3 regions of the Anaerotignum propionicum DSM 1682 genome follow, and region 1 is predicted to be linked to each of the others. Evidence: riboswitches for the same ligand, from Rfam matches in the RefSeq annotation. Region 1 holds a riboswitch; each other region holds the start of a gene.
What was found. Region 1 has a riboswitch for FMN ahead of CPRO_RS00300 (ECF transporter S component). Riboswitches for the same ligand answer to the same signal wherever they lie in the genome.

Region 2: linked by a shared signal. The riboswitch ahead of CPRO_RS01295 (MATE family efflux transporter) and the one ahead of CPRO_RS00300 (ECF transporter S component) in region 1 are both predicted to bind FMN.
Region 3: linked by a shared signal. The riboswitch ahead of ribD (bifunctional diaminohydroxyphosphoribosylaminopyrimidine deaminase/5-amino-6-(5-phosphoribosylamino)uracil reductase RibD) and the one ahead of CPRO_RS00300 (ECF transporter S component) in region 1 are both predicted to bind FMN.

What each region holds. Positions count from the first base shown of each region.
Region 1 is NZ_CP014223.1:63,371-71,627, forward strand. Features, by position in the region: gene CPRO_RS00265 (MBL fold metallo-hydrolase) at 60-1,100, opposite strand; gene CPRO_RS00270 (helix-turn-helix transcriptional regulator) at 1,273-1,473, shown strand; gene CPRO_RS00275 (DUF6773 family protein) at 1,492-1,935, shown strand; gene CPRO_RS00280 (DUF6773 family protein) at 1,963-2,400, shown strand; gene rpsF (30S ribosomal protein S6) at 2,557-2,844, shown strand; gene CPRO_RS00290 (single-stranded DNA-binding protein) at 2,860-3,291, shown strand; gene rpsR (30S ribosomal protein S18) at 3,319-3,549, shown strand; FMN riboswitch at 4,087-4,203, shown strand; gene CPRO_RS00300 (ECF transporter S component) at 4,395-4,979, shown strand; gene CPRO_RS00305 (D-alanine--D-alanine ligase family protein) at 5,178-6,251, shown strand; gene murI (glutamate racemase) at 6,270-7,073, shown strand; gene CPRO_RS14760 (HD-GYP domain-containing protein) at 7,311-8,257, shown strand, end outside.
Region 2 is NZ_CP014223.1:279,722-287,978, reverse strand. Features, by position in the region: gene CPRO_RS01305 (Holliday junction resolvase RecU) at 1-137, opposite strand, end outside; gene CPRO_RS01300 (divergent polysaccharide deacetylase family protein) at 354-1,142, opposite strand; gene CPRO_RS01295 (MATE family efflux transporter) at 1,253-2,650, opposite strand; FMN riboswitch at 2,840-2,961, opposite strand; gene CPRO_RS01290 (zinc ribbon domain-containing protein) at 3,096-3,584, opposite strand; gene CPRO_RS01285 (hypothetical protein) at 3,717-3,899, shown strand; gene CPRO_RS01280 (xanthine phosphoribosyltransferase) at 4,426-5,001, shown strand; gene CPRO_RS01275 (BMP family ABC transporter substrate-binding protein) at 5,136-6,257, shown strand; gene CPRO_RS01270 (ABC transporter ATP-binding protein) at 6,299-7,819, shown strand; gene CPRO_RS01265 (ABC transporter permease) at 7,816-8,257, shown strand, end outside.
Region 3 is NZ_CP014223.1:2,858,600-2,866,856, reverse strand. Features, by position in the region: gene CPRO_RS13445 (bifunctional 3,4-dihydroxy-2-butanone-4-phosphate synthase/GTP cyclohydrolase II) at 1-294, opposite strand, end outside; gene ribE (riboflavin synthase) at 306-950, opposite strand; gene ribD (bifunctional diaminohydroxyphosphoribosylaminopyrimidine deaminase/5-amino-6-(5-phosphoribosylamino)uracil reductase RibD) at 1,054-2,169, opposite strand; FMN riboswitch at 2,480-2,592, opposite strand; gene ispE (4-(cytidine 5'-diphospho)-2-C-methyl-D-erythritol kinase) at 2,831-3,745, shown strand; gene CPRO_RS13425 (GntR family transcriptional regulator) at 3,726-4,400, shown strand; gene CPRO_RS13420 (G5 domain-containing protein) at 4,812-5,912, shown strand; gene CPRO_RS13415 (glucose-6-phosphate isomerase) at 5,982-7,316, shown strand; gene CPRO_RS13410 (MBL fold metallo-hydrolase) at 7,603-8,257, shown strand, end outside.

The DNA of each region.
Region 1 (8,257 bases):
TTTTTATTTTTGTCCAGAACCCTTAGCTTTTTACGAAGGGCTATTTCCCAAAGTTGTATTTAAGCATATATTTGCCAGAGTTGGTTCAATTTTTCTTTGCAAGCCTTGCCGCTATCCGTTAAGGAATAGCTGTAAAAATCACCTTCCGTTTTTTCTACCATGCCTCGTTTGATTAAATAATCCAAATGGGACATGGTTTCACCCACAGCAAACCAACGCTGGGAAAGGGGAAATTCTTCCCAAGTTTTCCCTCGCATGGACCATTTTAAACAAGACCCGATTTGGGTTGCATGGGCATTGGGGAACTTCTCCAATGCATCAATGGTTTCCTCCAAGCGAATCAAATGATGATGAATGATTTCTTCAATGCGTACATAAACATCCATTTCATTTTTTCTGTGAGCGGGTAATACTGTTTTCATATCAAAGGCACGAATTTTTACTAAGCTGTCTAAATAATCTCCCAGAGAATCCTCTATGTTCACCCAAGCCGTGATGTTTGGTGTAATATCAAACAAAATGTGGTCGGCAGAGAGCATCAATTTTTCCTTGGGTAGATATAAACAGGTTTGCCCCGGTGTATGGCCGGGAACAAATACACACTGAAATGTAAAAGAGCCCACTTTCAAATGATCACCGTCACCTACGGTGATGGCATCAAAATAGTAATCAGGTTCAAAGCCTCTGGCAGGGTTTTCTTCCTTCAGCCAATCCAATTGCTCTCTGGTGAAGCCTTCTTTTCGGTAAATTTCATCGAAGGTATCCCATCGGTTTCCATTTAAAATCCAACCCAGATAGTCATGGTCGTTTTTGCTCATATAGATATTACCCGGTTTTCCGTGCATCACCGCAGGGGCAAGGCCTGAGTGGTCAGAATGAAGATGGGTAAGGAACATATTTGTTTTTTCCCAGTCCACATTTAGCTCTCGTAAGCCGTCAAGTAAAGCTTCTTTGCATTCGGGGCGGTTAAAGCCTGTATCAACAATCAGGCTTTCCCCGTTATCCTGCACTACATAGCAATTTAAGTTTTTCAGGGGATTATTAGGGAGAGGTACATCTATTTTATAAATATTTGGATTCTCATACACTTTTGTAATCATTGGTTTCACCTTTCTTCCTTCGTTCACGTTTACCTACTATTATAATTGGAAAGGGGTTATAACACAAGTTATGTTGCAAAATGCAATTTATTTTAAATTTTATGTAAAATATAATTGACATTAAGAATAATATATTGTATAACAAGAGTATAGCAAGAGAGGAAGTGGTGAAATGAAAAATTTAAAAATCAAGTCTGCCAGAGCGGCTTTAGACCTTTCTCAGGATGAGCTTGCCCAAAGGGTGGGCGTAACAAGGCAGACCATTGGTATGATTGAAGCGGGAAAATATAATCCTACTATCAATTTATGTATTGCCCTATGCAAGGCACTGGGTAAAACGTTGGATGATTTGTTTTGGGAAGAAGAAAAATAAAAAATAGGAGGGGATTTTATGTTAGCCCAAAGAAAATTTGAAGATGAACGTTTGGAGCGGGTCAAAAACAAAATTTCAACAGAGTGGTTTATCGCAATTTATTACCTTTGCTTTATCTCTGTTATAGCGAAGCTCTTTTATTTTGATATGAATTATCAACAATGCATTACAGAATTTATTTTTATATTGCTAACGCCTTTGTATTTCAACATTCGCCCAAGGCAATTGGGGATTGCTTTTCCTGATGACAGAAGGCTAAACAAAAGAATAATGTATAGTTTGTTACTTATGAGCACAATTTTGGTTATTTTAGCAGGCTGGGTTGGAGGCATAGAAAGTGTAATTAATTGGGTTGCAACCTTACTGATTTATGGTTTTATTGCTGTTGCCCTTGGGGGCATTATCATTCCGGCGGAAAAGGAAAGAAAAAAGAAGCTGGAAGAACAGTGGAGCGACGATTGAAAATTTGAATAATAGGAGGTAATTAAAATGAAGATAAAAGATGAAAGAGTGGAGCAGTCTAAAAATAAGATTTATGGGGAATTATTTCAGTTAGCATATCTTTTTGTTGTGGCGGCCTTTTTGGTAAAAGTGTTATTTTTTAAAATGGATTTAACCCAGTGCATTACGGAGTATGTGATTATGATTGTGGCTCCTATCTACCAAATGGTGCGCAGTCGTCAATTGGGGGTAGTCCTGGCTACAAATCTTCGCCAGCAGATGAGTCCAAAAAGAAATATTGCAGGAGCCCTTGTGGGAATTGTGTTTTTCTTTCTGTTTTGGCTGTTTAGCGGCAGACAAGTATCTAAAGAATTCGCAATTTCTTATATTGTTACTTTTTGTGTTGTGTTCTTTCTGGCCAGAGCCATGTTCGTTCGTTTGGAGGAGCGCAGAATGAAAAAATTGGAACAGGAATATGGAGATTAAGCAGAAAAGCCTTCGAAATCATGAGAAAGAGGAAAAAAAGCTTGCACTACCGTGTTTTTTGTGATATTTTATTTTAGAGTCGGTAATTGTGCCGACTCAAATCCTTGTTCTCCCAATAAGGGGAGAGCCATATGTCCAAAAGGAGGTGTAACCCACATGAACAAGTACGAATTAGCTATGGTTTTAAGTCCCGCACTGGACGAAGAAGGCAGAGTAGAAGAAGTAGCGAAAGTTCAGGCTACTTTGGAAAGATTCGGCGCGAAAATCGAAAAAGTTGATGATTGGGGCAAAAGAAAGCTTGCTTACGAAATTAAAAAAGTAAACGAAGGTTTCTTAAGCTTCACAACATTCGAAGCTCCCGCTAATGCTCCCGCAGAAGTTGAAGCTCGTATGCGTATTATGGAAAACGTTTTACGTTATCTCATTATCCGCAAAGAGGCGTAAGAAGGAGGTAATCCTATGAACAAAGTGATTCTTATGGGTCGATTGACCAAGGACCCCGAGGTTAGATATTCTCAGGGAAATGAACCTTTGGCCGTAGCCAGATACTCTTTGGCGGTGAACCGCCGTTTCAAACGCCAAGGCGAGCCCGACGCTGACTTTATCAATTGTGTTTCCTTTGGTAAAGCAGGCGAATTCGCGGAAAAATACTTCAAAAAAGGTCAGATGGTTAGCGTTATCGGTAGACTTCAGGTTCGCTCCTGGGACGATAACGAGGGCAAAAAACGCTGGAGCACAGACGTTGTGGTAGAGGAGCAATACTTTGCCGAAAGCAAAGCATCCTTCGAAGGCCATAAGGCCGATGCCCCCGCTGCACCCAAGCAGACAGCCCAAGATGATGGCTTTTACCCAATCGATGAAAGCATCGAAGACGACGATCTGCCCTTCTAAAATTCAGTAAAGAAGGAGGACTTAGACATGATTCAGAAAAAACGTGGTCGTAGAAAAAAACGCGTTTGCCAATGTTGTGCGGATAAAATAACAACCGTAGACTACAAAGATGTAAATAAGCTGAGAAGATATGTTTCTGAAAGAGGCAAAATCCTTCCCAGAAGAATTACAGGCAACTGCGCTAAGCACCAGAGAGCGTTGACAACTGCTATCAAAAGAGCAAGACACGTAGCCCTGATGCCTTATACACAGGATTAAGAAATGTAAAAAGCCCATTGCTTTGCAATAAGGGCTTTTTTTGTGCACAAAAATCAGGTATGATATATTATATAGTATCTAAAATAGATGTTTCAAGTAAAATATCTTTAAAAACAGTATAGAAAAAGATTGAAACAATCCCATCTTTTGAATCATTAGAATTACTTTTGTTACTTTACAGAAACCGTATTCCATGGGTTTGTAATAAGAGATTAAAAAACGAAAGGGAGTGAATGCTTTGCTATTATTTATGTTGACAACTGCAGCTAAACAGGGTCAGGACATACCCCCGGTGCTGCCTTTGTTTTTAGGATTTTTATTGGCGCTGGTTTTACTAAATTTAGGCTTGAGCTTTTTCAGAAAAAAAGGGGAAGACCAGCGTAAAAATTCATCGGATGCCCAAGAGAAGAGATAGCCCAAACCTTAACTTTTCAGGACAAAATTGGCGAAATCTCCATAAGAATGCAGAAAAATCTTGTTATTTGGTGTTGACTTTCCTTTCTCTTGGATTTATAATGTGACTGTAATTAAATATATGAAATTCTTCAGGGCAGGGTGAAATTCCCGATCGGCGGTAAAGTCCGCGAGCGCACTTGCGCAGGATTTGGTGTAACTCCAAAACCGACAGTATAGTCTGGATGGAAGAAGAATAAAAGTTTGATGTTTTTTTGTGGAAAAAAGTATTTTTTTCTGCGAATTTCCGTCAGCCTTTATTTTGCTTATTTAGCCTGAAGATTTTCAGGCTTTTTCTTTTGCTGTGGGATAAAGCCCGTTAGAAAGAAGAAGTTCGCTTTTATTTCTTGGCGATAACCTGAAAATTTTAGACGAAAATGGAGGAGAAGTAAATGGAAAACGTATCTTCAAAAGTAACAGTAACAAAAAACAACAAAAAAATGTCCACAAGGGTTATGGTGTCTTTGGCAATGCTAGGGGCTATCTCTATTGTGTTGGTGTCTGCAATTCACTTTCCTTTGATCCCTGCGGCGGCATTCTTGGAATATGACCCTGCCGATATCCCAATTTTAATTGGTGCTTTTGCCTTTGGTCCCGTTGCAGGCTTATTGCTTGCAATCGTTGTTTCCATAGTGCAGGGTTTAACGGTGAGTGCAGGCAGTGGGATTATAGGCATCGTAATGCATATTTTTGCAACAGGCGCATGTGCCTTCGTTGCAGGAAGCATTTATAAGAAAAATAAAACCAGAAAAAACGCAGTTCTTGCTCTAGTGGTTGGTGCTTTAGTGCAGACTGGGGCTATGGTTATCATGAACATGATATTCACACCCTTATTCATGAATATGCCTTTAGAAAAAGTTATTCCTATGCTGGTTCCTATCATCATTCCTTTTAACTTGTTAAAGGCGGGTATCAACGGCACTATGACGTTTTTATTGTATAAATCCATTTCCCATCTTTTAAAGGGTAATGCTTAATCCAATGGAAGCATTTGTGGCGAAACAACTTTGATGTGAAAGGTCGTTCCTCTGTTCAACACGGGGGACGACTTGTTTTTTTTGCCATGAATAAGCTGAAAAAAGGAATTATCAATTTTTTTATTGTCAGCCAATGATAGATTGCATATAATGGTACTGATTGGACTCGGCTTTTAGGAGCAGAAAAGAGGTTTGTATATGAATAGAAAAACTGTAATCGTATTATTCGGCGGACAGTCGTCAGAACACGAAGTTTCCAGAATGTCTGCAACAACGATGATTAATGAAATAGATAGTAAAAAGTATCAGGTTATCCCAGTCGGTATTACAAAAGAAGGAGAATGGCTTGTTTATACAGGCCCTACAGAGCATATCAAAACAGGCCAATGGGAGAAATATGCAACCCCCGCAATTATAAGCCCTGATGCTAAGCAAAAAGCCCTTTTGAAAATAGTAAACGGACATGTAAAGGTAATTCCTGTGGATGTGGTAATTCCAGCTCTGCATGGTGCATGGGGGGAAGACGGAACCATTCAAGGTCTCTTGGAAATGGCATGTATCCCTTATGTAGGCTGCGGTGTTTTATCCTCTGCTGTCTGCATGGATAAGGTTTTTACCAAATTAATTGCAAAAAATGCAGCAGTTCCTCAAGCGAAATACATCTGGTTTCAAAAAGAGGAGCTGGAAGATATGGATAAATTGGTGGAGCGGGTGGAAAAGAAGCTGGGCTATCCTTGCTTTGTAAAACCCGCAAATACAGGCTCATCCGTGGGCATTAGCAAGGCTAAAAACAAAGAAACCTTAGTCAATGCAATCAACTTGGCGGCAGAGTATGACCGTAAAATTATTGTGGAAGAGGCGATTATTGGCAGAGAATTTGAATGCTCTGTTCTTGGCAATGAGGCGCCTGTAGTGAGCGGTGTCGGCGAGGTGTTGCCGGCGGCAGAATTTTATGATTATGATGCGAAATATAACAATAGCGAGTCCCGTACTGTAATCCCTGCTCCTATTACAGCTGAGGAAGAGAAAACCATACGAAAGATTGCCGCAAAAATTTATCAGGCGGTAGATGGCAGCGGTTTGTCGCGGGTTGACTTTTTTATGGAGGAGGAAACAGGGCGGGTTTTGTTTAATGAAATCAACACTATGCCCGGCTTTACTGCTATTAGTATGTATCCTATGCTGTGGGAAACGGCTGGAGTAACAAAAGCAGAACTAATGGATTGCTTGATTGAATTGGCCCTCACCCGTGATAATGGAATCCGAGGCTGAAAAGAAAGAAGGAACCTTATGGATAAAAGACCGATTGGTATATTTGACTCGGGAGTGGGCGGATTGACAGTTGTAAAACAGGTCATGAAGGTCATGCCTCATGAAAATATCGTTTATTTTGGCGATACAGCCCGCTTACCCTATGGCAGCAAGTCAAAGGAGGCGGTGACGAAGTTTTCCAAGCAAAATGTACGCTTTTTGCTTACCAAGGAAGTAAAGGCGATTATTGTTGCCTGCAATACGGCCAGCTCCAATAGCTTGGAAGAGCTGCATAGCGCCTTCGATGTACCTATTTTTGGGGTGGTGGATGCAGGGGTGGGTGAAGCCCTTCGATCCACCCACAACAAAAAAATCGGTGTAATCGGTACGGCGGCTACAGTGCGCTCTGGGGCATATGAAAAAATGATTTGCAAAAAAGATGGGGAAATGCAGGTGTTTTCCAGAGCGTGTCCCCTGTTTGTTCCATTGGCTGAGGAAGGCTGGACGGATAACCAGGTGGCTCGATTGGCAGCGGAAAAATATTTGGAGGATTTGTTGGCAAAGGGCATCGACTCTTTGGTTTTGGGTTGCACCCATTATCCCTTGTTGAAGAAATGTATCGGTGGCATTGTGGGGGATGAAGTAAAGCTGGTTGATCCGGCAAAAGCCACGGCAAAACAAGTAAAGCTTTTTTTGCAGGAAAAGGGCATTGTAAACCTTGAGGAAAAGGCAGGTGAAAGAACCTTTTATCTGAGCGACTATACAGATATGTTTTATTCCATTTGCCAAAAGGCTCTGAAACAAGGATATGATCCGGAGATTATAGATATTGAGCAATTTTAATGTAGGAATTTGTTTTTGCATCTAAGAAATCTTTACCCTCTGTTTCCCTTATGTTATAATTAAAAAGTAAGGTAAAATTTACCAATTAATGTGTTAACGGATTTTCGGAAAACCCCGCCCACTTTTGCGGGGCTTTCGAAATAGTTGAAAGGGGTACAAGCTCTTGTTTTATCAAGGGGTAGCCGAAGGGAATCATTTGCGAGTCGTTTGAATAAAAATCTGAAATGGAGGAAAAGCATGGCGGCGAATGAAAGAAGGGCGATATTGGTAGTAGATGATGTTGAAGTAAACCGTGTAATCCTCCGTGAAATTTTTCAAGATAAGTATACAATTTTGGAGGCTGAAAACGGGATAGAGGCCCTGGAGGTTATTGATGCTCATGGGGAAATCTTAGCAGCAGTGGTGCTGGATATTATTATGCCGGTAATGGACGGTTTTGGTGTTCTGGAGATTTTGCATGAGCGAAACTTCATGGAAAAGGTGCCGGTTTTTTTGATTACGGCAGAGTGCACGGAGGAGTCTACCCTTCGTGGGTATGAATTGGGTGTTATGGACGTTATAGAACGCCCAATTATTGCCCATATTGTGAAAAAACGGATAGAAAGCATTATGGAGCTTTGTACCATGCGCAATCAATTAAACCAACAGGTACAATTGCAAGAAATAGAGTTGGATGAGAAAACGAAAGAAATTCAGGGCTTGAACAATGCAATGATTGGGGCATTGGCTACCGCTATTGAATTTCGAGATTGTGAAAGCGGAGAACATGTCAAACGAATTCATGATTTGACATTATTTTTTCTGCAAAAGACAGCCTTTGGAAAAGGTTTGAAGAAAGCGGAAATAGATAAGATTGCCACTGCGGCAATTATGCATGATGTGGGAAAAATCGCAATTCCCGACTATATTTTAAATAAGCCGGGCAGGCTTACAGCTGAGGAGTTTTTGATTATGAAAACCCATACTGTTAGAGGCTGCGAATTATTAGATCAGATTCCTGCAATTCATCATAATTCTGTTTATCATTATGCTTATGATATATGTAGGCATCATCATGAACGGTGGGATGGCAGGGGTTATCCTGATGGACTAAAGGGAGACGAAATATCACCATGGTCTCAGATTGTTTCTTTGGCGGATGTGTATGATGCATTAACCAGTGAAAGGATTTATAAACAGGCATA
Region 2 (8,257 bases), 220 kb from region 1:
TTGATTTTCACCGGCGTAATGGGCGTAGGCACCTTTTGAAAAAGTGCCAGCCCTCTTTGCCGATACTTCTCGTTGGTAAAATTAATGTTTTCTTCTAATGAGCTTCCCCTTAGTCCCCTCGAATTCCAGTGCGACATTTCTCCTCCTAAAATATGTATATCCTTCTCCGAAAAGAGATATCCTTCCATGCTTTTGTTCTTCTATTATACCATATCCTTGGCAAAAAGAAAAAGTCAAAACCCTTCGCAAAAACCTTTCATATTTGGCAATTTCATGTTTTTTACTTACGCTTTCAATCTCCCTGTGCAGGTAAAATAAATCCGAAGAGTGTCTTGACGCATTTTTTCTAAAAGCTACTCTACCAAGTCTCCTGCTGTAACAAAGGTAATGCCCTCCTTTTCCAATTCGGGGATCAATTCTTCAATGGCACGTTCTGTCACATCCCCACCCTCAGGCCCAACATGGCCGATTGCCAAGGCTTTTCCTTCTTTTAAGGCAATAGCTGCCGCCTTACGCAGGTTTTTCTTTACCGTTTCCACATCATTGGTACCATCTAAAAAAACACTTCTTTTAAAGAACGGTACTCCTTTTTCCGCCGCCAAATCTTTTGCTACACTATTGCAAGTGGTTACGCTATCAATGAAAAATCCATTTTTCTCCTTAACAACATCCAAAACATCCCCCAAGCTTCTGGAGTCCTCTGTAATAGCTGAACCCATATGGTTATTCATACCAACTGCTTCCGGTAAAATAGCATAAGCTTCCTCAACCACAGCCTTAATTTCATCGTCGGTCATGCTCAAAAAAACACCCTTATCCCCAACCCATTCTCGTTTCCCCATCATTGATTCCATGGGCATATGTATAATCACTTCCTTGCCTGCCGCAACTGCTTTTTTCGCATTTTCCCCTGAGTATTCAGAAAAAGGCATTACCGCTGCTGTGAAGGGAATGGACAACGCAAGCATTTTATCTGTACCATTTCCGTTGTATCCAAAATCATCAATTACAATGGCAAGTTTTCCACTTGGCGTCATATTGGCCACCCTGACTGCCTGTCTTTCTGCAGTGATTCTTCCGCCCATAAAACAAAAGGCAAATAGTAATAAATAACATAACCCGCTTTTCCAGCTTTTTTTCATTTTCCTCAGCCTTTCTATGCCGTTTGTTATTTATAAATACACAGGAAATTTGTCCAATATGCCCCATTTTGAGGAACAGAAAGAGAGAAAACCCTTTACATGATCTTCTTTTATGCTTCACCGTTATAATGATCTCTTGCTTCTGCTATATTGCTGATCTTCCTCCAACTGTAAAACTCATAAGAAACCAACGCCATTGCCAATAAAAATGCCAAGGTATCTGCGATAGGTGCGGCATTCAGTGCACCATCCATCCCTCCTCTTTGTGACAGCAGCAGAGCCATGGGAATCAAAAACAGCACTTGTCTGGCCAACGCAACCAAAAGGGCTTTCATGGGCTTGCCTATGGCCTGAAAGAAGGATGCAGTAACCTGGGGTGGACCGTATAAGAAGAAAGCAAGCATATAAGCCCGAAAACAATACTCTGTAAATTCCAAAAACAATGGCTCATCCTGCACAAAAATTTCCGCAATAAATGCACCACCCCAGCGAAAAATTCCAAACCAAACAAAAGAAATAACAAGAGATGCAAAAAAACCAATACGATAGGTTTGACGAACACGGTCAAACTGTTTTGCACCAAAATTAAATCCATGAATGGGCTGTGTCCCCGCTGCAAGTCCTACAAACATTGCATGGGCGATCTGATATAGCTTTGTCATAACTCCATAGGCAGATAGTGCAATTTCACTTCCATAGATAGTGAGCGCCCCATACTTACGCATTAAATTATACATCACAATTTGGGTTGCTGCCGTGGCAGTCTGCATGCAAAAGCTGGGGAAACCCAGTTTAAAAATGCCGAGCACATATTTCCCTTCTAAGGCCATTTTATCTTTGCAAAAACGAATATGCTCCATTCTGGGAATGTACGCTAAAGCAAGGCTTCCCGAAACAAATTGACCAATAATTGTTGCCAAAGCCGCCCCTTTCACTCCCATTTGAAATCCCAAAATGAAAATAGGGTCTAAAATCAAATTAATTGCCGCCCCAAGCATCATGGTGCGCATCATGTAGCGGGGATTACCATCCGCCCGAATCACCGCCGTAAGAGCCATGGTCAAAACAGAAAATGGTATGCCCCATAATAAAATTTTCGTATATTCCGCAGAAATATCCAGAACTGAAGTAGAAGCACCAAAAAATAACAGCAGCGGTTTTAAAAATACCATTCCAACAATAGAAACGCCAATCCCCGCCAAAAAAAGCAAGAGCAGACCATTGGCAAAAAACCGCTCTACCGCTTCTTCTTCCTTACGCCCCAAGGCAAGGCTGATATTTGCTGCACACCCATCACCAATCATCAAGGCCAATGCCGCAGTCAGAATAAACAGGGGAAATGCAACGTTTGTTGCCGCCACACCATCAATCCCCACAGCATGCCCAATAAAAATTTGATCTACAATATTATATAAGCTGTTTACAATTAAAGTCAGTGCTGTGGGAACGGAGAATTGAACCAAAAGCTTCCCAATTTTTTCTGTCCCCAGTTTATTTTCCTGTGCCATACCAACGCCCCCTTGAAAAAACAGCATACAAAACATGCAACCCTAAATAGTATCAAATTGACATCTGTACCATAAATATAAATATTTTCGTTTTAAAAATAAAAAGCATCCTGCCCAATTTGGGGTAGAATGCTTTTTCCCATCAATTTTTTCGCAGAAAAAGGCACCCCACCACCGTGAGTGTTCAGTAACCTTCTTCTCTCATCCAGACTGACTGTCGGCTTCGCATTTCAACGAATCATGCCTTGGCCTTTGCCTTAGCTCGCGGGCTTTTACCGCCGGTATGGTATCTCCCATTTCCGAAGAATTGTTTTATTTATTATAGTATACGATACATCCTAATAAATAATGGCATTTCCTTCTGTCAAGCTGATATTTTTATAAAGAGTCTATACTCTTCCTTCTATACTGATGGTATCACAGGAAAAAAGTCAAGTCAACGAAATCATCCTTTAATCTCGGCACCACAGAACATACAAAACCGTTGCCCTGCTTTTACACCACCGCCGCAATTGGGACAAAATTGAGGCCATTCCGTGGTTTTTTCAAGATTTTCATTTGAAACAGTTTCAGTCTTACCTTGAGTTGTTTCTTCTATAGATTGTTCTGCCTTTTCATCCTGTACTACTTTGGCTTTTGCCCGGTCATCCTGAATAATTTCCCTTTCGCTCTTTACTTTGTCAATATCCAGCATAAACTGACGTATCCGATCCTGACTGGTGACAACCTTATCACAAATCAGCATTGCCTCCTCGTCTAGCTTTTCGCCTACGGCAAATTTTGCCCAATAATACTCACCCAGCTCTCTTTGATAGCACTGAATGTTTCCCTTCTCAATGGCAATTTCACCATTCAAACGATTAATCTCTAGGCTGTCTCCGGCTTTTTCCGTCAAGCTTCTGGCAGCTTCACCTAATTTATCGAAAAAATCCATATTTCTTGCTCCTTCCCCAATATTTAACACGTTGTACTCCTAATTTTTATTATAGGTATTATGAGTCAAAAATCAATTCTCACTGCATCTTTTTTCGTATTTTTTCACATAATGAACTTAGGAGGTGAAAGCATGAAAATTTTTCAGGATATTTCAACCCTTAAGCCCGAACTGGCTAAGGAAATTGCCCATAACGACTCGGATATGAAGCGCTTTTATACCCTAACCACTGAAGAGCGTCAAGATATACTTGGTCGTATCAGCGAGCACAACTCTCTTCGTGAGCTGGAAAAAGCAAATGGGGAAAGAGAATAATGCTTTTTAAGGAAAGGGATTTATTTTCCGTACCGCCTACCTTTGGGTGCCGAAAAATTCGGCACCCTTTCAAAGAAAATGGCTTTTGCCTCTCATTATGTTCCTACTTCTGTTTTCTATTCTTTCCCTCTGTCCTAAAATAGCAATTATAATTTAAAAATAAATTTTAGATTGCCAATTTTAAAATTTCTTCCCAAGTTATCATAATTTTCTATTTTTCCCTACCTATTTCCTTTTCATTTCTTTCGAAAACATTAATATATCTTTACAGAAAATTTACATATCTACAAAAAAATACACACGGCTCAGTTGCTTTATGAAAAAAAAATTTTTTCTTTCATAACTTTTTTCCAAAGGTTTATACATTTCATGTCTCTTTTTCGCTTATTTTCCTACCAAGGCTATGCATCGCAACAAAATATTATACAATTCGGCTTTATCCTATTTACATCGTCAGAGTCCCACCGTATAATTAAAATACCTTTTTAAGCATCGAGTTTTCAGTAATAAGAGGGAGCCATTAATCATGGAATTGTTAAAACGCAGAATTATCAACGACGGAACAGAAATAGGCACGGAGATCGTTAAGGTGGATTCTTTTTTGAATCACCAGTTGGATATTGGCTTATTTATGGCATTAGGCAAAGAGATTTATCGCCGCTTCGGGAACATGGGAATCAACAAAATTCTCACCATTGAAGCCTCCGGTATTGGCATTGCCGCCATAGCAGCCATTTATTTCGATCTAGTGCCTGTTGTTTTTGCAAAAAAAGCTCAACCCAGCACAATGAATGAGGACTTCTACGGTGCACCCGTAAAATCTTTTACAAAGGGCACTGTTTCCATTGCCAAGGTTTCTAAGCAATACTTGAGTAAGGATGACAAAGTTCTTATCATTGATGATTTTCTTGCCCATGGCGAAGCAGCTGCAGGTCTTGCAAACCTTGTTGAGCAAGCAGGCGGAACGGTATGCGGCATCGCAGCAATTGTGGAAAAGGAATTTCAAGGTGGGAGTAAAAAGCTAAGGGATTTGGGTTATTACGTTGACTCCCTAGCTGTCATTACAAACATTGAGGACGGAAAAATCTATTTTAAAGATTAATACGTCCTTCTTTATGTGATTTCAATCAATACGCTTTTTTATTTTCTGGTTATTTCGCCTTCAAAAAAAAGGGGAGGGCGTTTAACATACCTGTCACTATTTTAAAATGATGTTAAAAGAAAAGGAGAGGAACCATGAAAAAGTTAACAAAATTTTTGGCGTTGACGTTGGCAGTAGCAATGTCCATGACAGCTCTGGTTGGCTGTGGTGGTAATACCAAACCCGCAGAGAACGCAGAGGCTCCAGCAGCAGAGGCAACAAAGGTAGGCTTTATCTACATCGGCTCCCAGAATGACGGTGGCTATTCTCAGGCACAGCATAACGGTACAAAGGCTGTACAGGAATACTTTGGCGATAAGGTAGAAACCATTATTGCTGAAAACGTATCTGAAGAAAAGCAAACTGTTAAAACCACAGCAATGAATATGATTGACCAAGGCGCTACCATTATCATTGGTACAAGCTTCGGCTTCATGGATGCTTTGGATGAATTGGCAACAGAATATCCTGATGTAACCTTCTTGCATTTCTCCGGCAACAAAATGAACGACAAAAACTTTGGCAACTACTTCGGTGCCATGGAAGAACCTAGATACCTGACCGGTATGATTGCGGGTATGATGACAAAAACAAATAAGCTGGGCTATGTTGCAGCTTTCCCTTATACAGAAGTACACATTGGTATTGATGCCTTCGCATTGGGCGCACAGAGCGTAAACCCCGACGCAGAGGTTAAGGTTGTTTACACCAATAGCTGGGGCGATCCCGCTGGTGAAAAAGCAGCCGCAGAATCCTTGTTGGCTCAGGATTGCGATATTATCACACAGCATGCTGACTCCGCAGGCCCTCAGCTGGCAGCAGAAGCAGCTGGCAAGCTTGCAATCGGCTATAACTTGGATAACTCTGAAATCGTTCCCGGTGCTTTCTTAACAGCTCCCGTTTGGCACCACGATAAATATTTGGTACCTACTATTGAAAAAATCATTGCTGGTACCTATGTTCCCGAATCTTACTACGGTACAATGAAAGACGGCTATGTTGGCCTTGCACCTATGACAGATTTGGTACCTCCTGAAGTTCAGGCTAAGGTAAACGAAGTTGCAGCAAAAATGGAAGCTGGCGAATACCCAGTATTCGTTGGACCTATCTATGATACAAAGGGAAATGTACTGGTTAAAGAAGGCGAAACTCTTGACAGAGCAGGCATTTGGACAGTAATGCAGAGCTTAGTAAAAGGCGTTTCCGCTGTAAACTAAGAAATCAGTACTTCCTTTAGAAAATACTAGGAGAAAAAAATATGGAACCCGTAAAAGCAATCGAAATGAAAGGCATTTCCAAGGCTTTTGGGTCCGTTAAGGCGAACGAAAACGTGAATCTCACTGTATATAACGGTGAGATTCATGCGCTATTAGGAGAAAACGGTGCCGGAAAAAGTACCCTTATGAGTATGCTTTCCGGCATCTATACTCCCGATAGCGGCTCCATTTCTATTCTGGGTAAAGAAGTGGATTTTTCCTCCCCCAAGGACTCCATCGCTTTGGGCATTGGTATGATTCATCAGCACTTTAAGCTGGTGGAGGTTATGACGGCAAAGGAAAATATGGTCATGGGGAGCAAAGGCATCGCCTTGCGTGGTAAACAGCTCACCAAAGAGATGCAAACCATTTGTGACCAATATGGACTGGATATTAAGCCGGATAAAAAAGTTTATGAAATGTCTGTAGGTGAAAAACAGACGCTGGAAATCATAAAGGTGTTGTACCGTGGTGCAAAAATCCTCATCTTGGACGAGCCTACCGCAGTTCTAACCCCTCAGGAGATCAAGCGTCTTTTTGCCATTTTAAGAAACATGAAGGAACAAGGCTGTGCTGTGGTTATCATAACCCATAAGCTGAACGAAGTTATGGAAATTTCCGATCGTATCACTGTTTTGCGTCGTGGTCAGTCCATCGAAACCGTAGAAACCAAGGATGTGGAAGTAAATCGTCTGATTGAAATGATGGTTGGTAAAAAGGTAGACTTGGAGCTGGAAAAACCCCATTGCACCCAAGAAAATCCCTTGCTTAAGGTAGACGGTCTTCACGTTTCCACCAAGGAAAACAAGCATGCTTTGGAAGATATTACCTTCGACCTATTTGCAGGTGAAATTTTAGGTATTGCAGGCGTAGCCGGTAGTGGTCAAAAGGAAATCTGCGAGACCATTGCAGGGCTTCTTCCTGCAGAAAAGGGACGTATTTTCTTCGAAAACGCCAATATTTTAGGAAAAAGTCCTAGAGACATTATCCGCTTGGGCATCCGCATGGGCTTTATCCCCGAGGATCGTTTGGGTATGGGCTTGGTAGGCTCTATGGATATGGTGCATAACATGATTTTACGTGATTATCCCAATCAGCCAGGCTTCTTCCTTCATAGAAAAGAAAGTACAAAAAAAGCAGAACGATTGGTGGAACAACTGGAAATTTTGACTCCCGGTGTTCACCACCCCATCAAAAAGCTTTCCGGTGGTAATATCCAAAAGATTCTTTTGGGTCGAGAAATTGACTCCAATCCAAAGGTTTTGATTACCGCTTATCCTGCCAGAGGGTTGGATATCGGTGCGTCTTATAAGATTTATGATTTATTGAACGAGCAAAAGAAAAAGGGTGTCGGCGTGCTGTTCATCGGCGAAGATTTAGACGTTTTGATGGCCCTTTGCGATAGAATTATGGTATTTTGCGGTGGTAAAATGACAGGTATCGTTAACCCCGAAGAAATTACGAAAGAAGACATCGGCCTTTTAATGGCAGGCGGCGCATTGGAAAAGGAGGTAAAATCATGATTCCCTTGAAAATCACAAAACGAGATGATTTGCCCCGTAATAAAGCAATACTGATTCGCACCCTGTCTGTGGCTCTTTCCATTGTATTTGCAGGATTTATTATTGCCCTTTTGGGCTATAACCCCATAACAATCTTTACCTCTATGGTAAAAGGTGCCTTGGGTACTCCAATCCGTATTCAGCAAACTACCCTAAAGGCAATTCCTTTGGTCATAACCTCCTTAGGTATTTTGGTTGCCTTCAAAATGAAATTTTGGAATATCGGTGGTGAGGGTCAAATTATGATGGGTGCCTTTGCGGCTTCTGCCGTTGCACTGAATTTTGACCTTCCCAGACCTTTGATGCTTTTATCCATGGGTGTTGCGGCAATGGTGATGGGCGGCCTTTGGGCTTTCATTCCCGCATTCTTTAAGGCTAAAATGGGCACAAACGAAACCA
Region 3 (8,257 bases), 330 kb from region 1:
TCCTGTGGTGGTATCCACATGGTCAATGGATACGGTGAAGGCTGTGGAGTGATTGTCTGTATTTTCCGATACCATTTGGGGCAGGCCTAGTTTATGCCCCAATTCCTCACTCATTGGCATACAGATTAAACCTTTACCGTATTTCGCCATAAAGTTTACATTTTCCTGGGTGGCAAATTCTGCGGCACAGATAAAATCTCCTTCGTTTTCACGGTCTGGGTCGTCAGTGACAAGAATGATTTTTCCTTGCTTCAGTTCTTCCAATGCTTCTTCAATGGTGTGATAATTGTACATTTTTTCTCCTCCTAAAATCCATTCTCTCTTAGAAATTCTAAGGTTAAAGGTTTCTCCTGATGTTGACTGTTGTTTTCAAAAAAACGTTGTATATATTTGGCGATAACATCTGTTTCCAGATTTACGCTATCCCCGATTTTTTTATCCAATAAAATGGTCTGTGTACTTGTATGGGGGATAATACCCACGGAAAACTGGGACTGTTCCACGGAAATGACTGTTAGGCTGACACCATCAATGGCGATAGAGCCTTTTTCAATCATTTGTCGCAAAAGCGGTGTATCTGCGGTAATGAAAAGACGGATTGCATTTCCTTCCTGCTTTTTCCCCGAGATTATGCCCGTACCGTCGATATGACCGCTCACCATGTGCCCGCCAAAGCGTCCGTTTGCCGCCATCGCACGTTCCAAATGAACAGGAGAACCTTTTTGCATTTTGCCAAGATTACTCCGTTTTAGGGTTTCCGGCATAACGTCGGCAGTAAAAGAAGTTTTCGTTACATTGGTTACAGTGAGACAAACGCCATTTACTGCAATGCTATCTCCCAGTTTTGTGCCTTCCTGTATTGTTTTTGCGTGAATCAACAACTGACCACTACTATTTTGTGAAGTTATTTTTTCGATATAACCGATTTCTTCAATCAAACCTGTAAACATACAGCATCTCCTTTTCTTAGGTTTACTCTCGGGGAATTACACTGCAACAAATCCAAGAATATTCGTCCACTTTATGCAAGAATTTTTCAAAGGGTGAAGAAGGTTAGAAAATTGCCTTTTTGTTCCCTTGTTTTGATTCTATTTCATATTCTAATAAAATGTCCCCATTCAGCACTTGACTATGCAAAAGTTTTAGCCTGAAGGCATCATCCGGGTGAATAATACCTCTTCCTCCCACAGGAGTTTTTGCATCCTTACCACCAAAGATTTTAGGGGCAAAATAAATATATAGTTTCTGGGCTAGGTGAGACTGCAAAAAAGAAAAGTGTATACTTCCGCCACCTTCAACCAAAACGCTGTCAACGCCATTTTCTCCTAATTTTTTTAAAAGATTGGGCAAAGATACCTTGTTGTTTTCATCAGGCAACTGCCATAATGTAAGACCAAGGCTCTCTAAAACGCCTTTTTTTCCCATGGTATCATTAGCATAAGCGATAATGGTTTCATATACTTTTGCTGTTTTACAAATTTGACTTTCCAAAGGTATACGCAGGTGACTATCGCAAATAATACGGATAGGCTGTACTGCATGTTCGAGTCTGCAATTTAGCAAAGGATCATCCTGCAAGACCGTTTCGATGCCCACTAAGATACTGCTGTACTGATGGCGCAACTTGTGCGCGTGTTGTCGCGAGGCCTCATTGCTAATCCAACGGGAAGCACCTGTTACAGTAGCAATTTTGCCGTCGGCAGTCATGGCATATTTCAGTGCCACATAGGGCATTTTTGTTGTGATGTAGTGAAAAAATACTTGATTTATTTCGTCACATTCCTTTTGTAAAAAATGAGAGGTTACAGTGATGCCCCGTTCACGCAATGTTTTTATGCCTTTGCCCATGACTAAAGGGTTGGGGTCAGAAGATCCGATGACCACATGCTGAATGCCTGCTTCAATAATGGCATCCGTGCAAGGGGGCGTACGCCCTTGATGGCAGCAAGGCTCTAGCGTGACATAAATCGTTGCCCCTTTTGGGCTTTCCTTACAATCAGCAAGAGCCATGCGCTCGGCATGGGGTTCGCCGGCTTTATGGTGATAGCCTTCGCCAATGATTTTATTGTCTTTTACGATAACTGCTCCTACCAATGGGTTTGGACTGGTATAGCCCAGTGCTTTTTTTGCCAAAGTGATAGCGCGTTTCATATATTTTTCATTTACCATAGGGATAACTTCCTTTCCTTCAGGGGAAAGGCGGGAAAGAGTTCCCAAAGAAGTGGATAGAGAAAGAGACCTCTGTATAAGAGGGGAAATGCGATTCTTTGTATTCAAAGTACACACAAAATGAAACCGCAAATTCACAATAAAAAGCCCTGTATGTGCCAAAAAAGCTCATACAGGGCATATCAAACATTTTGAAACAGCAAAAGAAGCTCCATAAATCCATGAAAAGGAATTTATGGTATGCCAAAAAGGCATAGAAATATTGCTGTAAAAAGGGGCAATCGAAAAGAAATAAATTGCCATTTTTATGTTTGCTCTTCTTCCATCCAGACTATACTGTCGGTTTTGGAATTTCACCAAATCCTGCTTTCGCTCGCGGACTTTACCGCCGATCGGGAGTTTCACCCTGCCCTGAAGAGGTATTATGTTTTACGACACCATTATACACCACTGTCTTTAAATTGCAAGAGGAATTTTTCGGAAAGGGACTTGTCTAAATTATAAGGAAGAAAGGATCAAAATAAGCCATTATTTTTTTATTAGCGTTTTTCATAGTGGAGTTACCAGTTTTTTTGTATAAGATGGCAGTTGTAACTTTGTCGAAAATATTGTACAATAAAGAAGACAATGTATACAGTATTATTATTCATGAGGGTGTATTTTGAAAGACATTAGATTAAGAGCAAGAGCAAAAATCAACTTAACATTGGATGTAACAGGCAAGCGTGAGGACGGCTATCATCTTATTCAGAGCATTATGCAGACAGTTAGCTTGTACGACGGAATTTACATGAAGCGAATCCAAAAAGATGAAATTATTTTAAAAAGCAACCTCTCTTGGTTGCCCACGGATAACCGCAATTTGGCGTACCGTGCGGCAGAGCTGATGAAGGCCAAATACGGCATCACGGAAGGCGTTTTTATCGAAATTGATAAGCGCATTCCTGTGGCTGCAGGCTTAGCAGGGGGAAGTGCGGATTGTGCGGCTGTATTGGTTGGAATGAATCGCTTGTTTGATTTAGGGCTTTCCATGAAAGAATTGGAAAGCTTGGCTTTTCTTTTGGGGTCAGACATCCCATACTGCGTTCAAAGGGGAACAGTAGTATCTGAGGGTGTTGGAGAAATCTTGACGCCGGTGAAATGCCAATGTCCTATGTGTTATGTTGTACTGGCGAAGCTTCCTGTCAGCGTTTCTACGGCGACGGTATACCGTGGATTGGATTGGCAGAGTGTCCAGGATCATCCCGATACAAAAGGGATGATACAAGCTATGGCTGAGGCGGATATTACAAAAATGGGGAGGCTTCTGGGAAACGTTCTGGAGACTGTGACTATACCCATGCATCCGCAAATTGCTCAGCTAAAGGAGGAATTGGTTCATCTTGGTGCGGAAGGTGCCTTGATGAGCGGGAGCGGTCCTACGGTTTTTGGGCTGTTTAAGGAAGAAGAGAATGCAAAGAAGGCGGCATCGGCAATCCGGAAAAAATTCGGTTTGAAGGAGGTTGTAGCCACCAAGATTTACCACAGTGACAGTGGTAAGAGAGGAGAACAAAGAAATGGAAGAAACAAAATTTAATATTAATACCAATGAGTACCTGCCACTTCGGGACGTAGTTTTTCATACCTTGAGAGAGGCAATTTTAGTGGGGAAATTAGTTCCCGGCGAAAGACTGATGGAGAATCAGCTGGCAGATAAGCTTGGTGTTAGCAGAACTCCCGTCAGAGAGGCATTGCGTATGCTGGCATTGGAAAATCTGGTGGAGCTTGTGCCCAGAAAGGGAGCCCAGGTGCTGGATATGAGCGAAAAGGATATTGTTAATATTCTTGAGGTTAGAGGGGCTTTGGAAAGTCTTGCCACCAGCATTGCCTGCGTGAAGATGAAGAAAGAAGATCTTCAACAGTTGAAGAAGTTGGAGGGCGAGTTTGAGCGTGCCATTGACGAAAATGATTTGGAACGAATTATTCAGCTTGATGAGGATTTTCACGACCTGATACTAAAGTCAACAGAAAATGACAAATTAGCTCAGATTTATCAGAATTTACGTATTCAGCTTTACCGCTATCGTATGGCACATTTAAAGGCAGACAGTTCAATCCCTGCCGTTGTTGCCCATCATAGAGGGATATTACGAGCAATCGAAAATCATGATGCTGATGAAGGTGCAACAGTTGCCCATGGTCACATCAAATATCACACAGAGTTTATTTTGCGTTCTATTCGCAATAAATAATTAATAATGCTCCCGGAGAGCATGGAGGAAGGGTGTCGGCAAAGCCGACACCCTTTAAAATTCAATTTCTTTTTACCTTTCTTTCGTGTAAGAAATTTTTTATATCTAAATAGCAGTGGCTCTTGAGTGCATTGCTTTCCTTAGTTGTATAACAATCACTTTGTCCGGCATTAAAGCCATAGGGAACCCTATGGTTTTTTATATGCCTTTGCAAATTATGAGCCGGAATTCGGAGTTTACAAAAGGCAATACTTACTTTTATCAAGGAATACTATTCTAATAGCAGAGTAATTTTATCGTTGGGGCACAGTTTTTCGGTTATGCTGTCTTTTACTTGCAATCCGCTGTTGAATAATTTACAATAATATTAGTTTTAGTCGAATGAGATAAGGGAAAGTGGGTGGTACCAAGGTGATTGATGAAAAGGAAAATTTTCCCCGCAGAGATGAGCGGGTAATATACGGAGTAAAAAAGAGAAAGGCATCGAAGCAGAATAACGAAAATCGAACAAAAAGGTTGCAAAAGCCCCAAAATGGGCAAAGGAGAAGGCCCAAAAGTCGAATATCATTGCCTAAAAAACAAATGCTTTTGGGGATAGCTGTACTGATTTTTGTGGTGATTTTGTTTCTTTTTGTGCGAAAAGATGGCACTGAGGTTTTCGTTGGAGCAGAAAGTGTTGGTGTACTGGAGGGGCGTGGGGTGAGCGCAAAAACCATTACGGGCACAATTGAAACGCAGCTTGCAGGGATTGTTGGTGCCCAGGTTAAGCTAAACGAGGAAATAAAAACAGTTGGCATTCATATTGGAAGCAGCCGAAAAAAGGATGTCTGCACCCTGGAGCATTTGATACCGAAAATTCGGAATATGGTTACATATAAAGTCAATGCGGCCATTATTATGATTGATGGAGGCAAAGGAGTTGTTTTGGCCAATGAGGAGCAGGCAAACAACGTTTTAAAGGCCATAAAGGAGCCTTACCTTCCTGCTGAAGGAGTTGAGGCAAAGACGGAGTGGTTGGAAACTGTTACTGTTGCCACCGACTATGTGGATTCTGATGAGGTTCTTTCAGAAAAAGATGCCATAGCATCCCTGCAATCCACCACAATGGTTACAGGGACTTATACCGTAGTATCGAATGACGCATTATTTAAAATTGCCAAAAAGTATGAATGTACTTTGGAAGATTTGCTGAAATTAAATCCAGGGATGACCGTACAAACAGGCATCCATGTGGGTCAGGTGCTTAATGTTCCCATCAGTAAGCCCAAAATTTCTGTAAAGACAATAGAAACTCAAGTTTTAACCACAGTGGAACCCAAAACTTATGAATATCAAACGGACAACACCCAACCCAAAAGCTATCAAAAAGTGAAGCAACAGGGTCGCGCCGGACAGAAAAAGAGCACAATTCAAATTACGAGGATAAATGGCTTTGTTCAGGAAGAAAAAGAAATTTCCAAAGAAATTATCACTCAGCCTGTTCCAGAAATCATCGTAAGAGGAACCTTATAATATACTGCAAAGAGGGCATACTTTCCAAGTCAGGAGGTATGCCTTTCACAGAAAGAAGGAGGAATTTAAATGGGAATTAAATTCACAGTGCAAGGGGAAGCAGTACAAAAAACGGAGATTTTTGCTCTTTCGCCAGAGGTTCGCCGTTGTCATGAGGCGCTCCACAATAAAACAGGCAGAGGAAATGATTTTGTTGGTTGGGTTGATTTACCGGAAAATTATAATAAAGAAGAGTTCGCCAGTATCAAAAAGGCCGCTGCAAAAATCAGACGGGATAGCAGTGTGCTGATTGTGGTTGGCATTGGCGGCTCTTATCTGGGGACAAGAACTGCCTTGGAATTTATCAAAAGTCCATATTATAATCAACTGAAAAGGGATACACCGGAGATTTACTTTGCAGGAAATAATATCAGCTCAGCTTATTTGAACGACATCTTGCAGATTTTAGGGGATAGGGATTTTTCTATCAACGTGATTTCAAAATCAGGAACCACAACGGAGCCGGCTATTGCCTTTCGCATTTTCAAACAGCTTTTGGAGAAAAAGTATGGAAAAGAGGAAGCAGCTAAACGCATATTTGCCACCACTGACCAGACAAGAGGTGCACTGAAGGAAATGTGCAATGAACAGGGGTATGAAACCTTTGTAATCCCCGATGATATTGGCGGCAGGTTTACAGTGTTAACGGCGGTGGGTTTATTGGCTATGGCTGTGGCTGGCGTGGACATTGATGCAGTGATGGATGGTGCAAAGGCGGCAATGGAGTCATATAGTAATCCAAATATTCAGGAAAATGAATGCTATCAATATGCAGCAATGCGTCATTTGCTTTATAAACAAGGGAAGACCATTGAAATTTTAGCAAATTATGAGCCCCATCTGACCTCCTTTGGAGAGTGGTTTAAACAGCTCTTTGGGGAAAGTGAAGGAAAGGAAGGTAAGGGTATCTTCCCTGTTACAGCAAATTTTTCAACGGATTTGCATTCTTTTGGTCAGTTTATTCAAGAGGGAGGAAGGTATTTCTTTGAAACGGTTTTGTGGTGCAAGGAGCCGAAAACCCCTGCAATCATTCCATATGACGAAGCAGATGGGGATGGATTGAATTTCTTGGCAGGAAAGGAAATGCAATTTGTTAACAATAAGGCTTTTGGAGGAACCATGCTTGCTCATATGGATGGTGGGGTACCCAACATGGTTATCCAGATAGACCGTATGGATGAATGGCATTTTGGTGCACTGATTTATTTCTTTGAAAAAGCCGTTGGCATCAGCGGGTATCTCTTGGAAGTAAACCCTTTTGATCAACCCGGTGTTGAGGCTTATAAGAAAAATATGTTTGCTTTGCTTGGTAAGCCTGGTTATGAGGCGCTAAAGGTTGAGTTAGAGAAGAGACTCGCTGATTAATCTATATAAATTAACATCTAAATGGAAAAAAGTTTCGAAAAGAGTGCATTTTTTTGTACTCTTTTTTTGGGATACGGGTTTTTATATAATGATAGTTATGGTTGGTTCAATAATAAATAAATGGAAAAATATAAAAGGCATTTTTCTAAGAACATTGCAGAAAAAAGTAGCAATGCAGGAACTTTTTTTCAAAAATCTTCGTCACAATAATGTATGGCTTACCTATCCTTGTGTTTCTTTGATACTTCACGTATAATGGTAGGGAAAATAAGGAAGGTGAGATACGATGCGTGTAACTGTATTGATGGATAATAATACAAATATTGACGTTTACTATTTAGGGGAGCCGGGGGTTTCCTATTGGATTGAGGCAGAGGGAAAAAACTTTTTGTTCGATGTTGGCTATTCTTCTGCATTTTTAAAAAATGCTTTGGATATGTCCATTGATGTGACGAAGGCAGATGGAATTCTTCTGTCCCATGGCCATAATGACCATACAGGGGGCCTGGTTCCTCTGTCCGACATTTGTGAAAAAAGCAAACCACGGCTTATTTGCCATCCATCAGCGCTGAAACATCGTACTTACGATGGACTGTCTATCGGATGCCCTTTGAATAGAGAAATGGTTCAGGAGCATTTTTCTCTTTTTGAAACCAAGGAGGCATATTGGCTTACGGAAAACCTTGTTTTTTTGGGGGAAATTCCCAGAACCCTTTCTTTTGAAGAGCCGTACCCCATTGGAGTATTGGAAGAGGAAGACGGCAACCAAGAGGATATGATTCTGGATGATACAGCGCTGGCATATCGTACCCAAGAGGGAATCTATATTATTACAGGCTGTTCCCATGGAGGAATTTGCAATATCATCGAGAATGCTAAAAAAATTACGGGAAAAGAAAAGGTACTGGGGCTTTTGGGCGGCTTTCATCTTTTTGAAATCA